Regions from separate parts of the Halobacillus seohaensis genome, predicted to be linked through region 3. Evidence: predicted binding sites of a transcription regulator. Region 3 holds the regulator's gene; each other region holds the start of a gene.
What was found. The regulator LexA, encoded in region 3, represses DNA repair genes until DNA is damaged. The targets are predictions, from matches to a motif close to CGAACATATGTTCG.
Positions count from the first base shown of each region.

Region 1 (7,823 bases), on a different contig from region 3:
AGGATCCTGTACACCGATATATTCATGTTCGGGATCGGGTGATATGGGATTTAGTCGGCACGCCGGAGTTTCAACGGTTACGTAGGATTCGTCAGCTAGGGACTTCGTATTTGACTTTCCATGGGGCGGAACATAGTCGTTTTAGCCATTCCTTAGGTGTGTATGAGATTGTTCGCCGTATTCTAACGAATTTTAAGGATCGTCCGAATTGGGATCCTGAGGAGCGTTTGCTTTGTTTGGCTGCAGCTCTTTTGCATGATCTTGGGCACGGACCCTTCTCTCATTCGTTTGAAAAAGTATTCAAGCTTGATCATGAAGACTTTACGCAACAGATTTTACTTGGTGATACGAAAGTAAATGAAGTACTTTCGAGGGTTGAAAAGGGCTTTCCGAAAAAAGTGGCCGATGTGATTAATAAAACGTACAAAAATAAGCTAGTAGTCAGCTTGATTTCCAGTCAAATTGACGCCGATCGCATGGATTATTTGCAGCGGGATGCTTATTTTACCGGAGTAAGTTATGGCCATTTTGATATGGAGCGGATATTAAGAGTGATGCGACCTATGGAAGACCAGGTGGTGATTAAAGAAAGCGGCATGCATGCGGTTGAGGATTATATTATGAGTAGATACCAAATGTACTGGCAAGTGTACTTCCACCCGGTTACTCGAAGTGCAGAAGTCATTTTATCAAAAATCCTCCATCGTGCGAAACAACTTTATGAAGAAGGGTATAATTTCAAACTTGAGCCAACGCACTTTTTATCCTTTTTCAAAAAGAAGCCAACGCTGAGTGAGTATTTGGGGCTGGATGAGTCCATTACGCTTTATTATTTTCAAATGTGGATGCAGGAAGATGATGAGATTCTTTCTGATCTTTGCGATCGTTTCGTCAATCGCCGCTTGTTTAAATACATAGAGTTTAATCCGAACTCGCAAATGTCTGAATGGATGGAGCTATATAAGCTCTTTCAAAAAGCAGGGTTAAATCCCGACTATTATTTAGTGGTCGACTCTAGTTCAGATTTACCCTATGATTTTTATCGACCAGGTGAAGAAGGGGAACGTTTACCTATTCATCTTCTAAAACCGAATCAGGAATTAAAAGAATTGTCACGCCTCTCCGAAATTGTGGAATCAATTTCTGGGAAAAAGCGCACCGATCATAAATTATATATACCTTTAGACGTCCTTGAAGGGATGTCCAGTCGAAGTAAAACCAAGAAACGGATTATGGAAATTTTGTATGGATAAGGAGTGGAGATGTCATGTTGGAGAATCATGCCAAACTCATGCAATTCTTCTCAAGCTCTGAAGGAATCGTAGGCAGAAAGAGATTACAAAAAATGATATACATTTTGAAAAAGTGTGATGTTCCATTTGAAGAACGCTATCAATTTCATTTTTACGGACCGTATTCTGAAGAATTGACGCTCCGAATAGAAGAAATGTGTAACCTTGGATTTATAAGTGAAACAATGGAAGAGAAGAAAAATTATTATCAGTATCGCTATGAGGTGACGGATTCCGGGCGAGAATTTATGGAGCATTACGAGGAATCCTTGCCGTCATTAAACGATCATATTGATATGATGAATGGGAAAAGTTCCCGTTTCCTTGAGCTTGCATCTACTATGCTTTTTTTTGAACATCTTCCTAAATCTGAAGTTATTGAAAAAGTATTTTCAGTGAAAAGTAAGCAAAATTATTCAGAAGATGATATGGAAGAGGCTTGGGAGTTTATTGAGAAGTTACGAGGCATTCATTAATATAAAAAATAGTAAGATATGCTGACATTCAGTATATCTTTTTTTACTTTTTTTCTGGGAAAGTGAGATAATTTTCAAGGAAATGACGGGGGAGTGCGGAATGAGAGTAATCAGGTTCGTGATGTATTACATTCTCGGTCTGTGTGGAATTTTTCTAATTAGTGCTTCGCCGGCTTTATTTAGGAATGGAACCTATTTTAGTTTGGGGAGTTATGTAAATGAACTCTCGGGGTTGGTGAAGTCGATAACTGATTTCGGTGAGTGGACCTACCAATATAAAGGAAATGCTGTTCCTTTTTTAGAACATTTATGGGATCCTTATTTTTATTCAATGACCATCTTTTTTGGATCGATGGTGGGGGCAGTGCTTATTGCTTTTTTACTTGCATTGGTTACTTTTTTCTTGCCCCGATTTTTAAAACAAATCGTTATGCGCTTGGTTAATATTTTGGAATCTGTACCGGATTTGTTGTTGGCTTTCTGTATTCAGCTATTTATTGTTTGGTTTTACAAACAAAGTGAGATTTTGTTAATGGATTTCGTCACAGTGGGAGGAGAGCGGATTTATGCGCTTCCGATGCTAGCGCTGGCTGTCTTGCCAACCGTGACATTATATAAAATCATCCTTGTTCAAGTAGATGAAGAAATGACGAAATCATATGTCGATATGGCTAAAAGTAAAGGGATGGTGCGTTCGTTTATTTTGAATATACATGTATGGCGTAACATCGTGAAAAGCACATTTTACCACTCAAAGCTGATCATTTGGGGAGCACTTTCGAGCTTATTGATGATTGAATACATATTTAACATTAATGGAATCACCAATGCTTTCATTGAAGGGTACACACCGATCGTTACTGTGTTAATTCTTACCATGTTGTTTACTCCATTTTATATTCTGTACCAAGGAACCGAGATGTTTATTTTTAGAGAAAATAAAGTGGCTGAAGAAACCAATATGAAGATGAATAGCTTTATAGGGTCTCGCTCATTAAAGAACAATCGGGGCTGGATTAAACAAGCGTCCAAAGCAATCGGTGTCCATTTTAAGAATAGTAAGTTTCTGATCGGGTTCGCAATTATATTTTGTATAACAGCTATTAGTATTATTTATACACTTATAGCTGATCCTTTAGTAGAGAAATACAATCTTATCTATGACAATGAGGGGGTATTAGCAAGTGCCCCTCCGCATACACCTGAATATGTTTTCCTAGGAACAGATCGGCTTGGCTTTAGTATTATGGATCAATTGTTAGTAGGAGCTAAGTATACAATTTTATTTGCCGTGTCCATTGCGTTTCTACGGGTGATGCTTGGTTTTTTATTAGCCATTCCATACGCCTTCTTTTTGTCGCGACGTCTACAAAGAGTCTTTGATAAAATGATAGATGGTATGCACTTTTTGCCGATGACGATCATTGCTTACTTATTGTTGACTCCTGTGCTAATCATGCCGCAGGGTGGGTTTGCTACGACTGAAATGGAACGGATTCTCTACCAAGGCATTATTCTTACTATATTAGCTGTGCCACTGCTCGTTATCCTATTTGGAAATGAAATGAAGCTTCTTAAGAAGGAAGAGTTTGTGTTAAGTACAAAAGTTCTGGGAGGAAGTTCTGTACACTTATTGTGGCGTCATTTGATGCCGCATTTAAGTGCACGAACAGGCATTGTTTTCGGGCAGCAATTCATTCAAACATTGTTGATTTTTATCCATCTAGGCGTTTTTAGTATTTATTTTGGAGGTACTAAAATGTCTTATGCACCCATGCAAGCAGATCCTCCTCAGTCCACGACGTATGAGTGGTCAGGGATGATTGGGGCTTCAAAGGATGCGTTGATGACCGGGCGTTGGTGGTACATCATACCGCCATTAATTGGTTTTATGGTACTGATTCTATCGATGCAGCTGATCATCCAAGGGATTAAAGAAGTACAGCAGCAACGGGTCGGTGTTCCGATCGAGCAGAAATCGTGGTTACAGCGCCTTTTAAGAAAACCGAAGACAAGCATCAAACCAGTAGATCGTGAGAATCCTTCGCGCGAAGAATTTATTTTTACTAATAAGGAAATAAATGAATGGAAGTGAGGACATTTGTCTTAGGTGATTGAAAGTCGGTTAAGTGAAGTGATCTGTTTTTTCGTTTTTTATATTATAAAGTGAGCTTTTGTCATCAAAAAGCGGATATGGGAGTGATTGTTACTCCAGACTATCAGAGAACGGAGTGATGACAGAAGTATTTCACGATTGCTTTCCTTGTTGCGAGGGGAGTTTGAAGTCTTAAACAAACGTTTGATTAAGGGTAGCAAAAGGGGAGGATGGTGGGGTGGAGTTCGTTTGGTACAACATTAAAAAAACCTCAAGCGAAATTCAACTTGAGGGCGCATTCCTTAATTAATCAATGAGGCGTTTACCTGCGACACCATAATTTTGTTTATTCATTTCTTCAATCACGACTGTTACCGCTTCTTTGGGTGCGCCTGTATTCTCTGTTACAGAGTTCGTTACACTTTCGACTAACGCTTTCTTTTGTTAGTCTGTGCGCCCTTCAATCATTTGAACCGTTACGATTGGCATACACGATCTCTCCTTTAATCTTATAATATATCTCACCAGTATACGTTTCGCTTTTAAATGAGAATTTCCTGCTTTTTCTTGAAAAAGTTGTAGGGCTATGATCTGAAATAAGCAGAAATTCTATGTTAGAATGAAATTAATAACCACCTTAAAAGGAGGGGCAATTCAAGATGAGTGAATTTAATAATAAAGAAGAAGGCACTGATAAAAAGAAAAACCAATTTACAATTTTAAAGGATGATGCCACTGATGGGCACGGAGGCTATGGTGTCGGTTCTATCAGTCTTGAAAATATGACGCCGGTCATTATCGATCCTAATAAAGAAGAAGCTTTTGTTGATATGGGAGCTCTTCATGCTAGAAGTGCTGTAGAAAAACGAATTCGTTTCTCGACTGATCGCTCGCAAGTAGAAAACGGTAAACTTTACTGGATCGTTTGGATAACAGTTGATTATCGTGGAGGCAATCCTTGCTATTATGGAGTAGCTGGAAGTGAAGTCGTCGTTGACCGTGAAATTAGACGTGGTTATAAATTGCTGCCAGAACATGTGAATCATATGGATAAATCGTTAAAAGGACGATTCGCAGTAGATCACATGGACGATAAGTCCAAGCAAATTTTAAGTGATTACTTACGCAATTTCAAAGCTGAACTTTGGGAGAATACCAATCAAGAACTTAAAGACAGTTTAGAGATAAAATAAACCAAGAGCGTCTCCTCTAATTAGAGGAGACGCTCTTTACTGATTTTCAGCTCTCAATTTCCCAAAAATAACAGTGTAGGAGATAAAGTTGTATGTTGAAATAGGAACAAACGTTCGTTTCGGAAGGGTGATAATAATGGATAATCACAAACGAGATCGAGGTACGATCAAATGGACTTCCCTTATGCTGCCTGAGCATGTAGAGATGATTAAGAAAGTATGGAAAGAGGATAAACGGGTAGAAAAAGGAGTTCTTGATGAGCAAAAGGCTGCGGAAATCGATTTTATTTTGCAACGGGCACTACACGATGAATTGACGGTAGATGTACGTGTGCACAATGGTTTCGATTATGAGGAATGGCGATTGAAAATTAATCGTGTCAATAAACTAGAGCGAAAGATTTACGCCTTCGATAAGAGTTTAAAAGAAGAGGTTACGTTTCAATTGGATGATATCACAGATATTGTGATTGTATAAGTGCATAAGGTGTGTTCACAAAATGTTCATTAAATTTCAGGGTGGCAATTCTTGACTAAAGAGCTTTAAGGGTAATAATATTAAGGAACACATGGATATACATGTATGCTAGGACGAAGAAAACGACCGGTCAATTGCCGGTCGTTTTCTTTATATTTTTTTAAGGTTTGATCCGAAATAGAAGAATCTATTAACAAACAGAACAAATGTCCGAGAACTGATGTTTACCAGAACCAGTCTACAACACTCTTATACCATGGGTCCTCCTGCAATTCTTTTTCAATTTCTTCAATATCAGAGTCTTCCTCCCCTTCACACGTTTCCTTAGGTATATCATCTTTAGACATGTAAACGAGACGCTCCTTCGGACAAGCAGGTCCGGAAAGCTTTCCGGATGCTGGGTTAATGTAAACTCCCTTTAGACCAGGGGGAGGGGTGAAGGCGGAAATAGCCAAAGGCTCGTGGATCTGTTCCATTGAATTCGCCCATACTTCCTTGGAATATTGGTGATCCCTCGCTTTCGTGATCTTACGGTTATCATCATATCCGGTCCATACACCCATTACGTACTGCGGACTAAAGCCAATCATCCAGCTATCGAAATCCGTCGTTCCTGATTTTCCGCCATACATACGAGTCAACTCATCAGCGATACTTGACCCCGTTACACTCGTATAGCCGTTTAAAGCAGGATCAAAAATACCTGTCATCATTTGGGTTATGGAAAAAGCAGCTTCCTTATCAATTGGTTTATTATCCTTGTCCTCGTTACTAACAGGCTCATATTCATATAAAGTATGATCACGGTGGTCGGTGATTTTCGTGATCGTATGTTTCTGAACGTTCTTGGACCCACTGATTAAACGAGAATAACCGTCAACCATATCATAAAGAGAGATAGAGGCTGTCCCTAATGCGAGAGAGGGGACAGCAGGTAAATTTCCGTCAAATCCAAATTCGCGAAGCGTGTCGACTAGTTTCTCCGGGCCCAGGTCTACATTTGTTTGCACTGCATAAATGTTGTCGGAAAGGGCGAGTGCTTGAGCCATCGTAATCTCTTGATCAGCATAATAATTGTTGTAGTTGCTCGGACTATATATTTTCCCTTCCTCGATCTCAAATGACGTCGGTTTACTTTCTAACATCGTTAATGGCGTATAATTATTTTTTAAAGCTGTGTAATACAAAAATGGCTTGATCGCTGATCCGACCATTCGTTTCGCCTGGGTCACGCGGTTGAAAGGACTTTTTGCATAATCACGCCCTCCAGCCATAGCTGTTACAGCGCCGGTATCATTGTCCATTACGACAGCAGCTGTCTCAATTTCAGTTTCCTGATTAAATTCCTCTGTAAGAGCCCGCTCAAGCTTAGCTTGATGTTCCTCATTTAAAGTCGTATAAATACGAAAACCGCCAGACTCAATTGATTCCCTATCTGTATCTAGCAAACGAGCAGCTTCATTAACTACTTCATCTTGAAAGAAGGGAGCCACTGCTTTAGCGTTTTCCTCTGAGTGATCATAGTAATCAAGCGATGCAGTCACGGCTTCATTTTTCTCAGAATTCGTAATATACTTTAAGTCATTCATCCGCGTTAAAATTCTTTCCTGGCGAGTTTCAGCATTGTCCTCATCAGCAAGCGGTGAATAGTAACTCGGACCCTTAGGTATCCCAGCAAGCATAGTCGCCTCCGAAAGCGTTAACTCATCAGAATTTTTATTAAAAAAGTACCGACTAGCTGATTCAATTCCGTAAGCTCCGTGTCCGTAATAGATTGTGTTTAAGTAACCTTCGAGAATTTCATCTTTTTCATAAAAAATTTCCAAACGAATCGCAAAAAAGGCTTCCTTTATCTTCCTAGTCCACGTTTTTTCATGAGTTAAATACAAATTCCGTGCGTATTGCTGGGTAATTGTACTGGCGCCTTCCACCATTTCCATCGCCTTTAAATCGGTCAAAACGGCAGACCCTATTCGCTTTATATCAAATCCAAAATGGCTATAAAAACGATGGTCCTCAATCGCAAGTGTGGCATTGATTACTTCCTCAGGCATTTCGTCAATACTGATCCAGTAGCGATCTTCCCCTACATCGTGACCTTCTATGACTCCTCCGTCTGCTTGATAGAACAATGTGTTTTGTGAAGTTGACAGGGAAGGGGGGCCAAGAGTAATCGCATAGGCAAGGATCCCAAGAACTACAATTATGCCAACTATTCCACAAGCTGCTGCTGCTTTGAATCCTCTTCGCAGCCATTTCCAGGTTAATCGAATAAATAATAGCATTCTC
Region 1 is NZ_JBHSZV010000025.1:219,832-227,654, reverse strand. Features, by position in the region: gene ACFQIC_RS10605 (HD domain-containing protein) at 1-1,253, shown strand, start outside; gene ACFQIC_RS10600 (YwgA family protein) at 1,268-1,768, shown strand; gene ACFQIC_RS10595 (ABC transporter permease subunit) at 1,890-3,863, shown strand; partial or broken gene ACFQIC_RS10590 (2-hydroxymuconate tautomerase) at 4,170-4,352, opposite strand; gene ACFQIC_RS10585 (YwhD family protein) at 4,523-5,056, shown strand; gene ACFQIC_RS10580 (YolD-like family protein) at 5,193-5,534, shown strand; gene ACFQIC_RS10575 (transglycosylase domain-containing protein) at 5,759-7,819, opposite strand.
Region 1: ACFQIC_RS10580 (YolD-like family protein) is a predicted target of LexA. The motif match lies at 5,160-5,173, and genes of this name have one in related genera.

Region 2 (7,823 bases), 230 kb from region 3:
ATCTGATATCTAATCTCTTTCAGCGAGCGAACCAGAAGACACAAAATAAAAAAGCGAGCTTAGAAGCCCGCCTTTATTCTGAAACTAATTAATATTTTATAAAAAGAAACTGGCCCCAGCGAGAAGGGTTGATAGAAACATGGAAATAATCATTAAATAAACAATGAACTTCGTACGTTTCTCACGCTTCGACTTTTTCCTTTTAGTTGGTTGATTTTGAATAGCCAAGGTGTTGTAACCTCCTTCATATATTCCTAGTCACATTCTAAATGAAATATATGATTTGGACAAGGGAGGAAAATGGATTAAACTATTATTAAGAATTAAATTAATTTTTAGAAACGTAAGCGCTTTATTTCTGGTATGCTAAAAGGAGAATGTTTTATCTAGGGGGAGACAGTATGAGTGATTCATATAAAAATCAATCACGTAAGGAAAAATGGGAAAGTGATGTAGAGAAAGTGGTTCAAAAATTTCCTGAACGTAAGGAGAAGTTTCATACTAGCTCTGATATTGAGGTTGAAAATTTATATACTCCTAATCATAATTCACAAACTTATGAAGAAGGGCTAGGGTATCCTGGCCAGTTTCCCTATACTCGGGGAATCCAGCCTACAATGTATCGTAGTCGATATTGGACGATGCGACAATATGCAGGGTTTGGATCAGCTAGTGAAACGAATGAGCGTTTTCGCTACTTATTAAAACAGGGACAAACAGGTCTATCTGTAGCTTTCGATTTACCTACACAAATTGGCTATGATTCAGATGATCCTATGGCTGAAGGAGAGGTTGGAAAAGTAGGCGTAGCTATTGATTCATTAAAAGATATGGAATTACTATTTGACCAAATTCCGCTTCATGAAGTAAGCACATCGATGACGATCAATGCACCAGCATCCATTTTGCTTGCTATGTATATTGCAGTTGGCGAAAAGCAAGGGGTGGAGCCTGGTCAGCTAACAGGAACTATTCAAAACGACATCTTAAAAGAATATATTGCAAGAGGTACATATATTTATCCTCCAAAACCATCGATGCGACTAATTACAGATATTTTTGCGTATTGTCAAAAAAATCTTCCTAAATTCAATACGATTAGCATATCAGGTTATCATATTCGCGAAGCGGGCTCAACGGCGGTGCAAGAAGTGGCCTTTACCATAGCAAATGGTGTAGCTTACGTAGAAGCAGCAATTGAAGCTGGGCTTGAAGTTGATAAGTTTGCACCGAGACTTGCCTTCTTTTTTAATGCGCACAATCAATTTTTTGAAGAAGCTGCTAAATACCGTGCAGCCCGTAGAATTTGGGCTAAAATTATGAAAGATCACTTCAAAGCCAAAGACCAAAGAAGTTGGAAAATGCGTTTTCATACTCAAACAGGCGGTAGCACACTCACAGCTCAACAGCCGGATAATAATATTGTGAGAGTGACGATGCAGGCCTTGGCAGCTGTGATGGGAGGAACGCAAAGTCTTCACACAAATTCTAAAGATGAAGCTCTCGCGTTGCCTACGGAAGATTCTGCCCGCATTGCACTAAGGACCCAGCAAATAATTGCTCAGGAGAGTGGGGTAGCTGATACAGTTGACCCTCTTGGTGGATCGTATTATGTGGAAGCGTTAACAGATAAAATTGAGGAACAAGTGAATGATTATTTGAATCGAATTGAAAAAATGGGGGGAGCTGTGCAAGCTGTGGAAGAAGGGTATATGCAGCGAGAAATTCATCAGGCTGCTTATGATGCCCAGAAACGTATGGAATCAAAAGAAGAGATAATAGTTGGTTTAAATGAGTATAAACTTGAAGAAGAGATAAATCCGGATTTATTAAGAGTGGATGAACAATTAGAAGCGGGACAAATTGAACGAACTCAGCAGATCCGTAGTGCACGTAATCAAAAGAATGTAGATAAATGCCTGCAAGGTTTGAAACAAGCAGCCATGTCAAATGAAAATGTAATGCCATATATTGTAGAAGCGGTGAAAGCTTACGCAACTGTTGGTGAAATTGCCAACGTACTAAGAAATGAATTTGGTGAATATTCGGGAATGTAGGAGGATGAAGATGACATGAAACCTATACGTGTACTTATAGCGAAACCAGGCTTAGATGGACATGACCGTGGTGCTTTAATAATTGCTCAGGCGCTACGTGATCATGGAATGGAGGTTATTTATACAGGATTACGGCAATCCCCTATACAAATTGCAAGGGCCGCGGTGCAAGAGGATGTGGATGTAGTTGGTTTATCTTCTCTTTCAGGAGCGCATAGATCTCTTTTTCCTAAAGTGGTAGAAGCGCTTGCGAATGAAGCTGCTTCAGATATCCCTGTGATTGCTGGAGGGGTTATCCCTGCAGAAGATATCACTTACTTAGAAGAAAAAGGAGTAACAAAAATTTTTACAAGCGGCTCACATACTGACTCAATAGCTCTTTTCATCAAGCAAATGATGAATCATGAAACGAGACAGCCACCTAAAAAAATCTCCCATATCGGCATTGCAGTGGAAAGCCTAGAATTGGCTCTTCCTTTTTATCAGAATACATTAGGGTTGCAAATTGAAGCAGTGGAGGAAGTTGTGTCGGAACAAGTCCGTGTTGCATTTTTGCCAATTGGCGAGACAAAAATCGAACTGTTAGAACCGACTGATGATCGTTCCCCTATTCGTAAGTTTATTAATAATAAAGGTGAAGGTATACATCATATTGCCTTAGAGGTTGATAATATCGACAAGCGATTACAGCAGTATAAAGAAGAAGGCGTTAAGCTTATTCATGATGAACCGAAAGAGGGAGCCCATAACAGCCAAATTGCTTTCTTACATCCAAAAGCAGGCGGGGGCGTTATGTATGAGTTATGTCAACCGAAACAGGAGGACTGAAAACAACATGGATATTTATGATAAAATTTCTGAACTTTATGATAAACGTAGACAAGTACAATTAGGTGGCGGAGACGAACGCATCGAAAAACAACACGAAAAAGGTAAATGGACAGCTAGGGAACGAATTGACTATTTAGTTGATAAAGATAGTTTTATTGAACTGAACCCTTTTGTCGAACACCGTCATGATGATTTCGGGATGAATGGAAAAGACGCACCAGGAGAAGGTGTAGTCACAGGGTTTGGAAAAATTCAAGGACGTCCAATTTATTTATTTGCTCAAGATTTTACTGTATTTGGCGGAGCCCTTGGAGAAATGCATGCAAAGAAAATTGCAGCAGCCATGGATTTAGCTGTTAAAAATGGAACACCTTTTATTGGACTGAATGATTCAGGTGGAGCTCGCATACAAGAAGGTGTTTCCTCGCTAGATGGCTACGGTCAAGTGTTTTATCGAAATTCCATCTATTCAGGAGTTATTCCACAAATTAGTGTGATCCTAGGTCCCTGTGCTGGTGGGGCTGTATACTCCCCAGCTATCACAGACTTTGTGATTATGGTTGAGAAAACATCACAAATGTTTATTACTGGACCTAAAGTTATTGAAACTGTGACTGGTGAAAATATTTCTGCTGAAGACTTAGGTGGTGCTCATGTACATAATACACTAAGTGGTAATGCCCATATTAAAACTGAAGATGAGGCGACGGCTCTCGACGCAGTCCGCGATCTCATCAGCTATTTGCCTCCCAATAGTAAGGAGAAACCTCCACGATTAGCTGCAGGAGAGGATGATGACTATTGTCCGGACATAATCGATAAGATTCCGTTTGACCCGATTCGTCCTTATGATGTACGAATCATTATTGACGAAGTGGTAGATACTAATTCTTTTTTTGAGATTCATAAAGATTTTGCCAAAAATATCGTCGTGGGTTTCGCCCGTTTAAAAGGTCAGTCGGTGGGCTTAGTTTGCAATCAGCCTAAATATATGGCTGGGGGACTTGATATTGATTCAAGTGATAAAGCTGCTCGTTTTATTCGTTTCTGTGATTCATTCAATATTCCAATCATTACGTTTGAAGATGTTACGGGCTTCTTCCCTGGTATAAAACAGGAGCACGGGGGAATTATTCGTCATGGAGCTAAGATTTTGTACGCTTATTCTGAAGCAACTGTTCCCAAGCTAACGGTTATTACGAGAAAAGCTTATGGAGGAGCTTATGTTGCTTTAAACAGTAAATCTATAGGGGCAGACCTTGTATATGCTTGGCCGAATGCAGAGATTGCGGTTATGGGTCCTGAAGGGGCTGCGAATATCATTTTTGCCAAAGATATTCGAGAAAGTGAAAATCCTGAAGAAAAAAAGCAAGAAAAAATTAATGAATATCGAGAAAAATTCGCAAATCCTTATGTGGCTGCAGGGTTAGGTATGGTTGATGACGTGATCGATCCTCGCGAAACGCGATTGACCCTAATTAATGCTTTAGATATGTTGAAAAACAAACACGAAGACCGTCCGTATAAAAAGCATGGAAATATCCCGCTATAATTGACACGCCTAATGTGTTCCGCTAACGTACTAAGTGGACACGGTTACATAGAAGGGGGAACCTATAGATGGTGAGAATTAACAAAGAACGTTTATTAAAAGAGTTTATAGAATTGGTTAAAATTGATTCAGAAACTAAAGATGAAGCAAAGATTGCAAAGGTATTAACAAAGAAATTTAAGGATTTGGGGGTTGAAGTCATTGAAGACGATGCAAAGTCTAAGACTGGTCATGGAGCAGGGAATTTAATTTGTAATTTAAAAGGTACAAAGAGTGATGCTGATACGATTTATTTTACTTCCCACATGGATACCGTAGTACCAGGAATTGGGGTCAATCCTTCTGTGAAAGACGGCTATATAGTAACAGACGGTTCTACAATTCTTGGGGCAGATGATAAAGCAGGTTTAGCGGCGATTTTGGAAGCGATCCGCAGTCTTCAAGAACAAAATGTTGAACATGGTGATTTGCAATTCATCATTACAGTTGGTGAAGAAAGTGGACTTGTGGGCGCAAAAGCACTTGACAGCAAACACTTACAGGCAAAATATGGTTATGCAATTGATAGTAATGGAAAAGTTGGGAACATTATTATTGCAGCTCCAACGCAAGCTAAAGTCAATGCCGTTGTGAAAGGCCAAACAGCTCATGCTGGTGTAGCACCTGAAAAAGGAGTCTCTGCCATCACGCTTGCTTCAAAAGCCGTAGCAAAAATGCCTCTAGGGCGGATTGATGAAGAAACAACAGCAAATATTGGTCGTTTTGAGGGTGGCCAACAAACAAATATCGTATGCGATCACGTAGAAATTTTAGCTGAAGCTCGTTCGTTAGTTCCTGAAAAAATGGAAGCCCAAGTGGAAAAAATGAAACAAGCGTTTACTGAAACTGCTGAAGAAATGGGCGGGGAAGTTGAGCTGAAGATTGAAATTATGTATCCTGGTTTTAAACATGAAGCTGGAGATCAAGTTGTAGAAGTAGCTCGAGCGGCGGCAAATAAAATCGGACGAGAAAGCGAGCTGTTGACCAGTGGTGGAGGAAGTGATGCTAACATTATTGCAGGATTTGATATCCCCACTGTAAACTTAGCTGTTGGTTATGAAGAAATTCATACGACAAATGAGAAAATACCTGTTGCTGAATTAGAAAAGATAGCAGAATTGGTATCAGCTATTATCATAGAAGCAGGAGAACAGTAGTTTCGAAACAGTCATGTGATAAAACATGACTGTTTTTAATATTTTTTGTAATTTTGATCGCGACAAATTATGTTACAATATAAGAACAACCGTTCGAAAAGGAAGGATTACATGTCAAAATGGTACCCGAAAAATGGCAGGGTCATTTTTCATGTGGATATGAACAGTTTTTACGCTTCTGTGGAAATGGCATTTGATCCTTCACTAAAAGGGAAGCCATTAGCCATTGCCGGAAACCCTGAAGAACGTAGGGGAATCGTCGTTACAAGTAGCTATGAAGCTAGAAGGTATGGTGTGAAGACCACCATGCTCGTTGGGGAAGCAAAGCGACTGTGTCCAGATTTAATTGTGATGCAGCCAACTTTTGAACGTTATCGAACAGCTTCCAAAGAAATGTTCAAAATCCTTGCAAACGTAACTGATGTTGTTCAACCTGTTTCGATTGATGAAGGATATATGGATATTACCGGGTGCCATGAACAAGGTTCACCACCTGAAATTGCCGAAAAGATTCAAAATCGAATTCAGAAAGAATTAGATTTACCCTGTAGCATAGGCATTGCGCCAAATAAATTTTTAGCTAAAATGGCTTCCGATATGAAAAAACCTATGGGCATAACAATATTAAGGAAAAGGTATTTACCTCAACAATTGTGGATATTACCTATAGAAGAAATGTACGGAGTAGGCAAGAAGACAGCTGAGAAATTACGAAAAATTAATATTAAAACGATTGGAGATCTAGCTAGCCACCCCGTATTTGAATTAAAAAATTTATTAGGAATAAACGGAGAGCGACTTATAAACCGTGCAAATGGAATTGATGATCGTGTTGTTGATCCTGATGCTGTTCACGAATTTAAGAGAATTGGAACATCAACTACGCTGGCTCAAGACACAACGGATGATCTAGAAATTCGCCAAGTGTTTCGCCGTTTAGTGAACAAAGTGGAAGCTAGAATGAAAAACAAAAGTGTATTAGCAAAAAACGTTCAATTGACAATTCGTTATCATGATAGGAGAACCGTAACTAGAAGTAAGCAATTACAGGATTTTATTGGTACAAGCGATGAATTATTTCAAATGGCTGTCGAGCTTTTCGATAAACATTGGAATCAAACTCCCGTGAGGTTATTAGGTGTGACTGCACAAGACTTAGCTGAGAAGTCTGAGGTCACACAGCAACTAGACCTTTTCAATTATGAACAGTATGCGAGCAAGGAAAAATTATACAAGGTCATAGAGACATTGACAGAGAAGTATGGAAAAAACACTTTTCGAACCTTGAAAGATTCCACTGATCACAATGTCACGACAAGTTTCCAGAAAGATTTCTTGGATGATTATAAGAAGTAGAAGATTTGTTGTTATTCAAATATGAACACTAATATATCTACCTTCGACAATGCATTAATCGATGTTCGAGGGTTTTTTTAAGTTCTGAAGGAATAATGTTTTAAAGAGCTGTCTTATAAAGGATTGAACGTAGTTTACTCATAGCGGGCACCTCCTTCTTTAATGTATACATACTCAAGCTGGGAGTAGGACTGTTGTACTGATTGTATTTGAAGTGGTATATGTTTTTATTCCCATTATGGCAAGGCAGAAACGAAGGAAAAGGATTGATTTAACCTACGAATAAAGTCCTGATTTTAAGTTTATCTGCTTGCCACTAAAAGGCATAGAGAGATTGGAAGCCAACCAGAAGTAGAATATTTTGTTTTCTACTTTTCAATTAGGTATAAAAACTGTAAACTAAATAACAATTGAGATTTAATAAATAGGTAAAGGTGGATGCTGTATGAAAGTAGTAGATGAAATTTTAGCTTTTAATGAAGAGTTCGTAGAGAACAAAGAGTATGTGAAATACCAAAAAGGTAAGTTACCTAATAAAAAGCTAGTTATTATTTCTTGCATGGATACTCGTTTAGTAGAATTGCTTCCAAAAGCTTTAAATGTTGGAAATGGTGACGTTAAGATTATAAAAACCGCTGGTGCAGTGGTTTCTCACCCGTTTGGAAGTATTATGAGAAGTGTTCTTTTAGCTGTGTATGAACTAGAAGCAGAGGAAGTTTGTGTGATCGGTCACTATGACTGTGGTATGGCTAGCTTAAAAGCTGAAAACCTTATCGAAAAGGTGAAAAACCGAGGTGTGTCAGAAGAGAAGTTAGAAACCCTAAGGTATTC
Region 2 is NZ_JBHSZV010000004.1:247,584-255,406, reverse strand. Features, by position in the region: gene prli42 (stressosome-associated protein Prli42) at 97-228, opposite strand; gene ACFQIC_RS01560 (acyl-CoA mutase large subunit family protein) at 402-2,057, shown strand; gene mce (methylmalonyl-CoA epimerase) at 2,073-2,885, shown strand; gene ACFQIC_RS01550 (acyl-CoA carboxylase subunit beta) at 2,893-4,440, shown strand; gene ACFQIC_RS01545 (M20/M25/M40 family metallo-hydrolase) at 4,509-5,636, shown strand; gene ACFQIC_RS01540 (DNA polymerase IV) at 5,748-6,992, shown strand; gene ACFQIC_RS01535 (beta-class carbonic anhydrase) at 7,438-7,823, shown strand, end outside.
Region 2: ACFQIC_RS01540 (DNA polymerase IV) is a predicted target of LexA. The motif match lies at 5,719-5,732, and genes of this name have one in related genera.

Region 3 (7,823 bases):
GTCCCTATCATAATATAAATTGCTTAGAAAATCTACGTTCTAAAATCCCTGGAATCCAAAAAGACCAGCTAAATAGGAAGTCAATCTTGTCATCCAGTCAAAGTATAGGGCGATTCCCATAACAATCATAATATAGCCACCAATTTTCACGATTGAACCACTATGACGTTTAATCCACCCCATCTTACCAATAAAGAAGGAAAGAATTAGAAAAGGCAAGGAGAAACCAAGTGAATAGGATATCATCATTACGAGAAATAAATCAGGCTGATCAGCAGCTAAAACTAGTACTGCTGAAAGAATCGGTCCCGTACATGGAGTCCATCCTAAAGAAAAGGTTAAACCAATAAGAAATGATCCAATATAGCCGGCTGGACGATTTTTAAATTTAATTTTTCGGTCTTTCATTAAAAATTGAAAGTTAAATACTCCAATAATAATGAAGCCGAAAAAGATAATTAAAATGGCTCCTAAGCGGCGGATAATGTCATCATTTTGAATTAAAAATTGCGAAAATAAAGATCCTGAAAATCCTAATATGATAAATATTGTAGAAAATCCTAATAAAAAAAGAATCGTATGGATTAGACTACGGCGCTTAAGCATCCCATTGTCTTCCTTTAATTCACTAACGCTCATCCCTGTTATGTACGAAAGGAACGCAGGGTATAAAGGAAGGACACAAGGAGAAATAAAGGAAAGAAAACCAGCTCCGAAGGCTAAAAAAACATTAATATCATTCATAAATTACGTCCCCCTCATCTTACTCGTATCCTATTGTATCAGACAGCCTTAAAAAACACGATCATCCAACTGTGAACATCTATTGAAGTTTCCAAAAGCTCTCAATCTAAAGCTGTCAAATGTTTTATCATTTACGATTTATTACACTTTCTATACATATAAATCGTCCTTTCCCTTTCAAAAATTCAAGGCTTTTGTCTCCTTATCCTTGTCGAAAATAATACACAATAAAAAAGATCTCCAATACTGGAGATCCCCAAATCATTAAATATATTCTTTTAACAAATTTAAAAACAAGTTTCGGTCAAGTTTTTTATTTTGAGAAAATCGTTTTTTAAGATTTCGGAACTCCCACGATTCCTTTTCAAAATTATATTCCAAAAATACCGTATCTTTTTTACTATGAAACATTTCAAACCGGTTTCTATTTATGTTTTCAAAGCGTACCTCTCGCATACAAACTATATTATCATCTTTATTTATGACTATATTTTCACAGTTACCAAAAGGTTGATCTTTGACTTCAATAAGGCCAGCATTAATTGAATCAGACAACCAAGAACTAACATTTGATTTTAGTTCTTGAACAGCCAACTCCCACTTCACACATAAATCATTAATTTCTTTTGGTTTTTGCTTTTTAATCTCCTTTTCCCATTTTAAGTGATTGTTAAAATCAATGCTCATCTACACTCCTCCTTTTAACCACAATTTCTAGCAAAAAGTAATTTATCCTTTAAATTTATAAAATTAAAAGGATAATTATTCAAAAGGCACCTATAATCTTTGTATGCAGGAGCTTAGTAAGTATGCTAGCTAATTATCAATTGGCTAGCATACTTACTAAGTTATGTCTTTCGAATGCCATAATAAAAACCACTCTCCATTAAATTCTGGTTAAGAATTCAATAGGAAAAGTGGCTTTTGAATGATTAATCGATATTATGGTAATTATTGATGAAAGATTAAGTCAACAAGGATGTTTACTCTTTCGTTCATCATAAATACCATATTAGATGACATGTTTAACCCTTGCTATAACAAGCGGTTGAGGCAATGTCATTATTTCTTTTGATCCGTTTGATTGTTCATTGAACGCATCATCTGATTGATTTTCTTTTGCGAAGGCTTTTGGCCCATTTGCATCATCAGTGTACGTAACATCTGTTCATTAATCGGTGGGTTCTTTTTCAAATAGTTCATCATGTACCGTCTAGCGATGAAGAAGCCTAAAGCTACGCCACCTATTAGAGCTAAAACGGCAATCACGATTATCCATACGATGCCCAAAGTCATATCAACGTCTTCCTCCTTCGTGTTGTCTCAAATAACAGTATAGTAAAAGGCTCATTGGAATACAATAGAGCATTTACGATAACAGACGCTGACGTATAAGAGGGGAAATCCATCCGTAATGCTCGCCGCTTTCCTCTATAATAAAAAACGATTGATTGCACATTCGTAGCGGTTGAAATAAAACCCTTTCTGCTTGCCAGAGGCTGTCACACTGAAATAAACAACAGCAGTTCTTACCTTCTAGTATATCATAAATTATTTCACAATCGAATATGCGATCACTTAAATGCTTTTGATTTTCATGAATTTTTTTCAGCCATTCTTTATAAGAGAAATGGCTCGTAATATAATCTAGTTGCTTCTTATAAATGATAGAATCTGAGAAAGCATGGCATTCTTCGAAGAATCGCTTTAACAAATCAACTTTATAATAGTAATGATGAGTGATTTCTCGCTTAATTGCATACACTGCAAATTGCATGTGACCATCCCTCCTTGCAAGTATTATAACGAGCAAAGAGAGAGTTGTATGTCACATTATGTCAGCTAGTTAGGGCAACTTTTGTCAAAATTCCTTATACCAAACCAAACTACTGCACAAATTTGTGCAGTAGTTTTAGTATTAATTACTCATAAGGTTCTCAGCATGCTTTACTACATTGTCTACAGTAAAACCATAGTTTTCAATGACTGTATTTCCAGGGGCTGATGCTCCAAATGTATCAATTCCGATAACGGATCCATCTAAACCTACATAACGTTCCCATCCAAAGGAAGCTCCCATCTCAATCGCAAGACGCTGCCTTACATTGTTAGGAAGAACGCTTTCCTTGTACTCGCTATCCTGGACTTCGAAACGATCAAATGATGGAACGCTCACAACTCGGACATCGTAACCTTTGGTCTTCAGTTCCGACTGAGCATTAACAGCTAATTGAACTTCTGAACCAGATGCTAATAAGATACCATCAGGAGTGTCTTTATCAGAATCACTTAAAACATATGCTCCACGCTTCACGCCTTCATAAGCTAGCTCCTTTGTTCCCTCTAAGGTTGGTAAGCCTTGACGAGTAAGAACTAAAGCGTTAGGTGTTGTATTCGATTCTATCGCGATTCTCCATGCTGCACTCGTTTCATTACCATCAGCTGGGCGAACTACGGATAAATTAGGCATTGCACGCAATGAAGAAAGCTGCTCAACTGGTTCATGGGTCGGCCCATCTTCACCAACTGCTACTGAATCATGTGTTAAAACGTAATTCACGGGAAGATCCATTAAGGCAGATAATCTTAATGCAGGGCGTAAATAGTCACTAAATACGAAGAAAGTTCCTCCGTACACCTTCAATCCTCCATGAAGAGCCATTCCGTTTAATGCCGCTGCCATAGCAAATTCGCGAACTCCAAACCAAATGTTTCGGCCTGCATAGTTTTCACGAGTGAAATCTTCCTCACCGTTAACTGATGTTTTGTTTGAACCGGCTAAGTCGGCACTTCCACCGAAAAAGTATGGGATTGATTTAGACAATGAATTAATAACTTCTCCAGAAGCTGCGCGAGTTGCCGGACTATGTTCTCCGGGCTCAAAAGAAGGTAACTCATTTACCCAGCCTTCAGGAAGTCTGCCAGCAATCGCTGATTCAAGTTCGCTTGCCAGCTGAGGATAAGCCTCTTTATATTGCTTGAACATATCATTCCATTCTGCTTCTTTTTGTTCACCATTTTCTTTCACTTTGTTAGTGAAATCTTGATAAACTTCATTTGGAACATGGAATGGATCATGACCCCACTTGTAATAATCCTTAGTAGATTGAACTTCTTCTTCACCTAGAGGGGCTCCGTGAGATGCAGATTTACCCGACTTATTAGGAGAACCATAGCCAATAACTGTTTTCACTTCAATCATAGTTGGTTGTTCATTGTTTTGTTTAGCCTGTTCAATCGCTTTTGTGATTTCCTCAGTATTCGTTCCATCTTCTACACGAATCACTTGCCATCCATAAGCTTCATAACGTTTCTCTACGCTCTCACTAAACGAGCGATCAAGATCACCATCTAAAGAAATGTCATTAGAATCGTAAAGGACGATAAGTTTACCCAATCCTAGATGCCCAGCTAGAGAAGCTGATTCAGATGAAACCCCTTCCATTAAATCACCATCTCCACAAATAGCAAAGGTATAGTGATCCACAACATTGTATTGATCACGATTATACTTAGCAGCTAGATGTGCTTCTGCCATAGCTAGACCAGTTGACATAGCAAGACCTTGTCCAAGAGGACCAGTTGTTGCTTCTACACCATCTGTATGACCAAATTCAGGGTGTCCAGGAGTTTTTGAACCCCACTGACGAAATGACTTTAAATCATCAATCGTTACATTGTAGCCTGATAAGTGTAGCAGGCTATATAAAAGCATGGAACCATGCCCTGCGGATAAAACAAAGCGGTCACGGTTGAACCAATCAGAGTTACCTGGATTATGGTTCATAAATTGCGTCCATAAAGTATACGCCATTGGAGCTGCGCCCATTGGCATTCCCGGATGGCCAGAGTTTGCATTTTCTACTGCATCAATTGCTAATGTACGGATCGAGTTAATAGATGTTTGTTCGAGGCTGTTTGCCATAATTAAATAATTTCCCCTTTCAAATTCACGTATATGTAACATATATTATCCTATAATGAAAATGCTTAAGTGACAAGCATAGTTATCGAATTACGTGATAAAATGTTCCGAATTTTATTGTTCCCTTAGTATAAATTATTAAACAAAAAGGCCGCACTTAGGGTGAGTGCGGTTATATTAATGCCTTAGTTTTTTTTCTCATTATCCTGCATTTTTTTAAGCTTTTCAGGAGTGACATCTTTACCTTCAGGGTCTACTACTGTCATCCCTTTTAATTGATTCTTAAAAGATTTGCGTACGTTTTTTAAATATTCCTGACGAAGTTCTTGTTGTTCTTGCTTTTCTTCCTCATTTAATCCTTGATCTTTGGATTTATGTGACAGTTCATTTATGCGATTTAACTTTTCGTTTGAAAGCATATAAGAAACTCCTTTTGGTATTAGAATACATAGAAAGACAAGAGCCTGTCGACATTTGTCTTCTGTATATACTAACGTTCCCTATCACTTTTTTCAAGTGTGACAAACTCCTGATACCTTCTATGTACCGTTGCCTTTGAAACATCATATCCTAGTCCTCTTAATGTCGCTGCTATCTCATTGAATGTTAAGTTATTGTTTCTAAGACGCACAACCTCTTCGACTGGAAATGCTAACCTTTCCCTACCAGGAGCAAGGTGTTGGTTCGATAAATTATCATGAGGATTATATCCATTATCAACAGCTTTCTTCATCCCTCTTTTTATTTTCATATTATGGATCTTCCGTTGATATTCTTCAACGACACCTACAATTTGTAAGACCATAGAGTCAGATTCTGACATTCTTATTTCCCCATCATCTGTTAAAGAAAAAACACGTACATTTAATTTATATAGTTGGTGATACAAAGCAATTTTGGTATTTCCCCGTCCTAACCTTGTTTCATCTTGAACAAGTAGCAAATCCGCTTCGCCTTTAGCAAATTGCTCAAGCAGCCGGAAAACCCCTTCTCTTTCTATTTCATATCCACTCGCTTTTTCTTCAATACAATCCACAACTTCGATAGATCTTTTGTTGGCCATCGCTATCAATTCAGATTTCTGTCTGGCTAGCGAACTCATTTGTTCTTCTTTCTCTGTACTTACTCGACAATATAAAATAGCTTTCATGCATCTCTACCTCTCTTCTAAAGCTTCCCTTCAAGCGTACTATACGCTAGTCACCATAGAAAAGTATAGAAACACTAAACTAGCAGCAAATAATAAAATATAAGTCACATCTAATTTTGAAAGTTTATTAAACATAGTTCCACTCCTCGTCATTTAGAACAAACGTTCCTGGAAACATTTGTTCGCTTTTGATGGTTATATTACATAAGAACGTCTGTTCTTGTCAACACCTTTTTCGAACGCTTGTTTGTGTATTTGAACATCACATGATAGAATGTAGTTACTATAAACCTATGTTCGAGGTGTTCAATTATGAATAAACTTTCAAAAAGGCAACAAGAAATACTAGATTTCATTAAAGAACAAGTATTACTTAAAGGATATCCACCTTCAGTTAGAGAAATCGGCCAATCAGTAGGATTGGCGTCGAGTTCCACGGTCCACGGGCACCTTTCTAGATTAGAAAAGAAAGGGTTTATACGGAGGGATCCAACAAAACCTAGAGCAATTGAAGTCATTGAGTTAGAAGAAGAATCCACAATACCTAGGGCAGAAGCTGCTTATGCCCCTCTAATTGGTAAAGTAACTGCTGGTTCACCAATCACAGCCATTGAAAATATTGAAGAATACATTCCACTGCCAGACTCCTTGGCGGGAACGGATGATAATAGCTTTGTTCTTATTGTACAAGGAGAAAGTATGATTGAAGCTGGAATATTAGATGGAGATATGGTGATTGTTAAACAACAAACAACTGCTGATAACGGAGATATTGTTGTAGCCATGACGGAAGATGAAGAGGCTACTGTTAAACGCTTTTTTAAAGAAAGTAATTTTATTCGCTTGCAACCGGAAAACGCCACTATGGAGCCCATCATATTAAACGATGTATCCATTTTAGGTAAGGTCGTTGGCTTATACCGTACTGTACATTAATCTTGTTAACAAAAACAGCTAGGAGCAAATGACCATATGCTCCTAGCTGTTTTTGTTTATATCGTTCCATTTCAAGTAATACCTACTTATCTATGTTATTGGTTGCCAATATAAGAAGTCAGCTAGGTAACTTAAGTTACTTCTTAGAACTGGTTCTAAACTAGATTAATTACAATGCACAAACGATTCACTTAGAATAGTAGTATATTGATATATTAAATCTCTGTATTTATATTAAAGAAAAAAAGGAGTTATTCAATAAACGAGACAGGATTGTTGAAGACTCGATTCCGAGATGATTGTGTGGAGAAAGAGGCAGCGGGGAAGGAGTCGCGTGCCATATATTTCCATCGGAATCATATTGTTCTCCGTTTTTGCTAAAGTATGAGATATCTGTTATATCTATTGAGCCACTTAGATAAATTGTTAAAAACAGGTATGATGGTCTTTTTAAATAAAGCCCGCCTAATTAAGGGCCTTGACATAAAGCCACTGTGGTTAATAATTTCAGTCCATAAACAGCAATTAGGAGGCTTACCTGGTGTGTACCCCCATTCTCCGGTGAAAAGCAGCGGAACAGCCATTCTTTTATTCCACAATCCGGGGTTTAGTTGAACAAGAATATCATAAAAAATGCTCAGAGCTTTTTTGCTCCAAGCATTTTAATTATGGCGTTTCTATCCTGTTCATATGTTTACTAATCATAACTTTGTTTCATCTTCTGACTTCAAATTTTGCACTTCAAAACTAAACACGTTAATCTTTCTTATGATGTTTTTTATGATGTTGATCCCACTTTGGCACAAAATCATTTTGTTCTAACTTATTATAGTGATCTTCGAATTTAGAAATCATTTTCAGACCCTTTTCTTCATTAAATACCCCGTACTCAACATATTTGTTGATAATTTCTTTTTTCTGATTAAAGGCTTCTTTTTGTAGAATTGCCATCTCTTTTTGCTGCTCTTCAGTTAATTTCACATCAGAAAATCCTTCCGCTTCCGTCTCTGATGGTAAGAATCCCATAGTTCCTATAGATAATAGAAACGCAACTATTAAACCTAACCA
Region 3 is NZ_JBHSZV010000004.1:18,131-25,953, reverse strand. Features, by position in the region: gene ACFQIC_RS00375 (cytochrome c biogenesis CcdA family protein) at 40-744, opposite strand; gene ACFQIC_RS00370 (hypothetical protein) at 1,009-1,431, opposite strand; gene ACFQIC_RS00365 (YneF family protein) at 1,807-2,040, opposite strand; gene sirA (sporulation inhibitor of replication protein SirA) at 2,114-2,521, opposite strand; gene tkt (transketolase) at 2,663-4,669, opposite strand; gene ACFQIC_RS00350 (DUF896 domain-containing protein) at 4,855-5,088, opposite strand; gene ACFQIC_RS00345 (YneB family resolvase-like protein) at 5,160-5,819, opposite strand; gene lexA (transcriptional repressor LexA) at 6,132-6,755, shown strand; gene ACFQIC_RS00335 (DUF2680 domain-containing protein) at 7,512-7,823, opposite strand, start outside.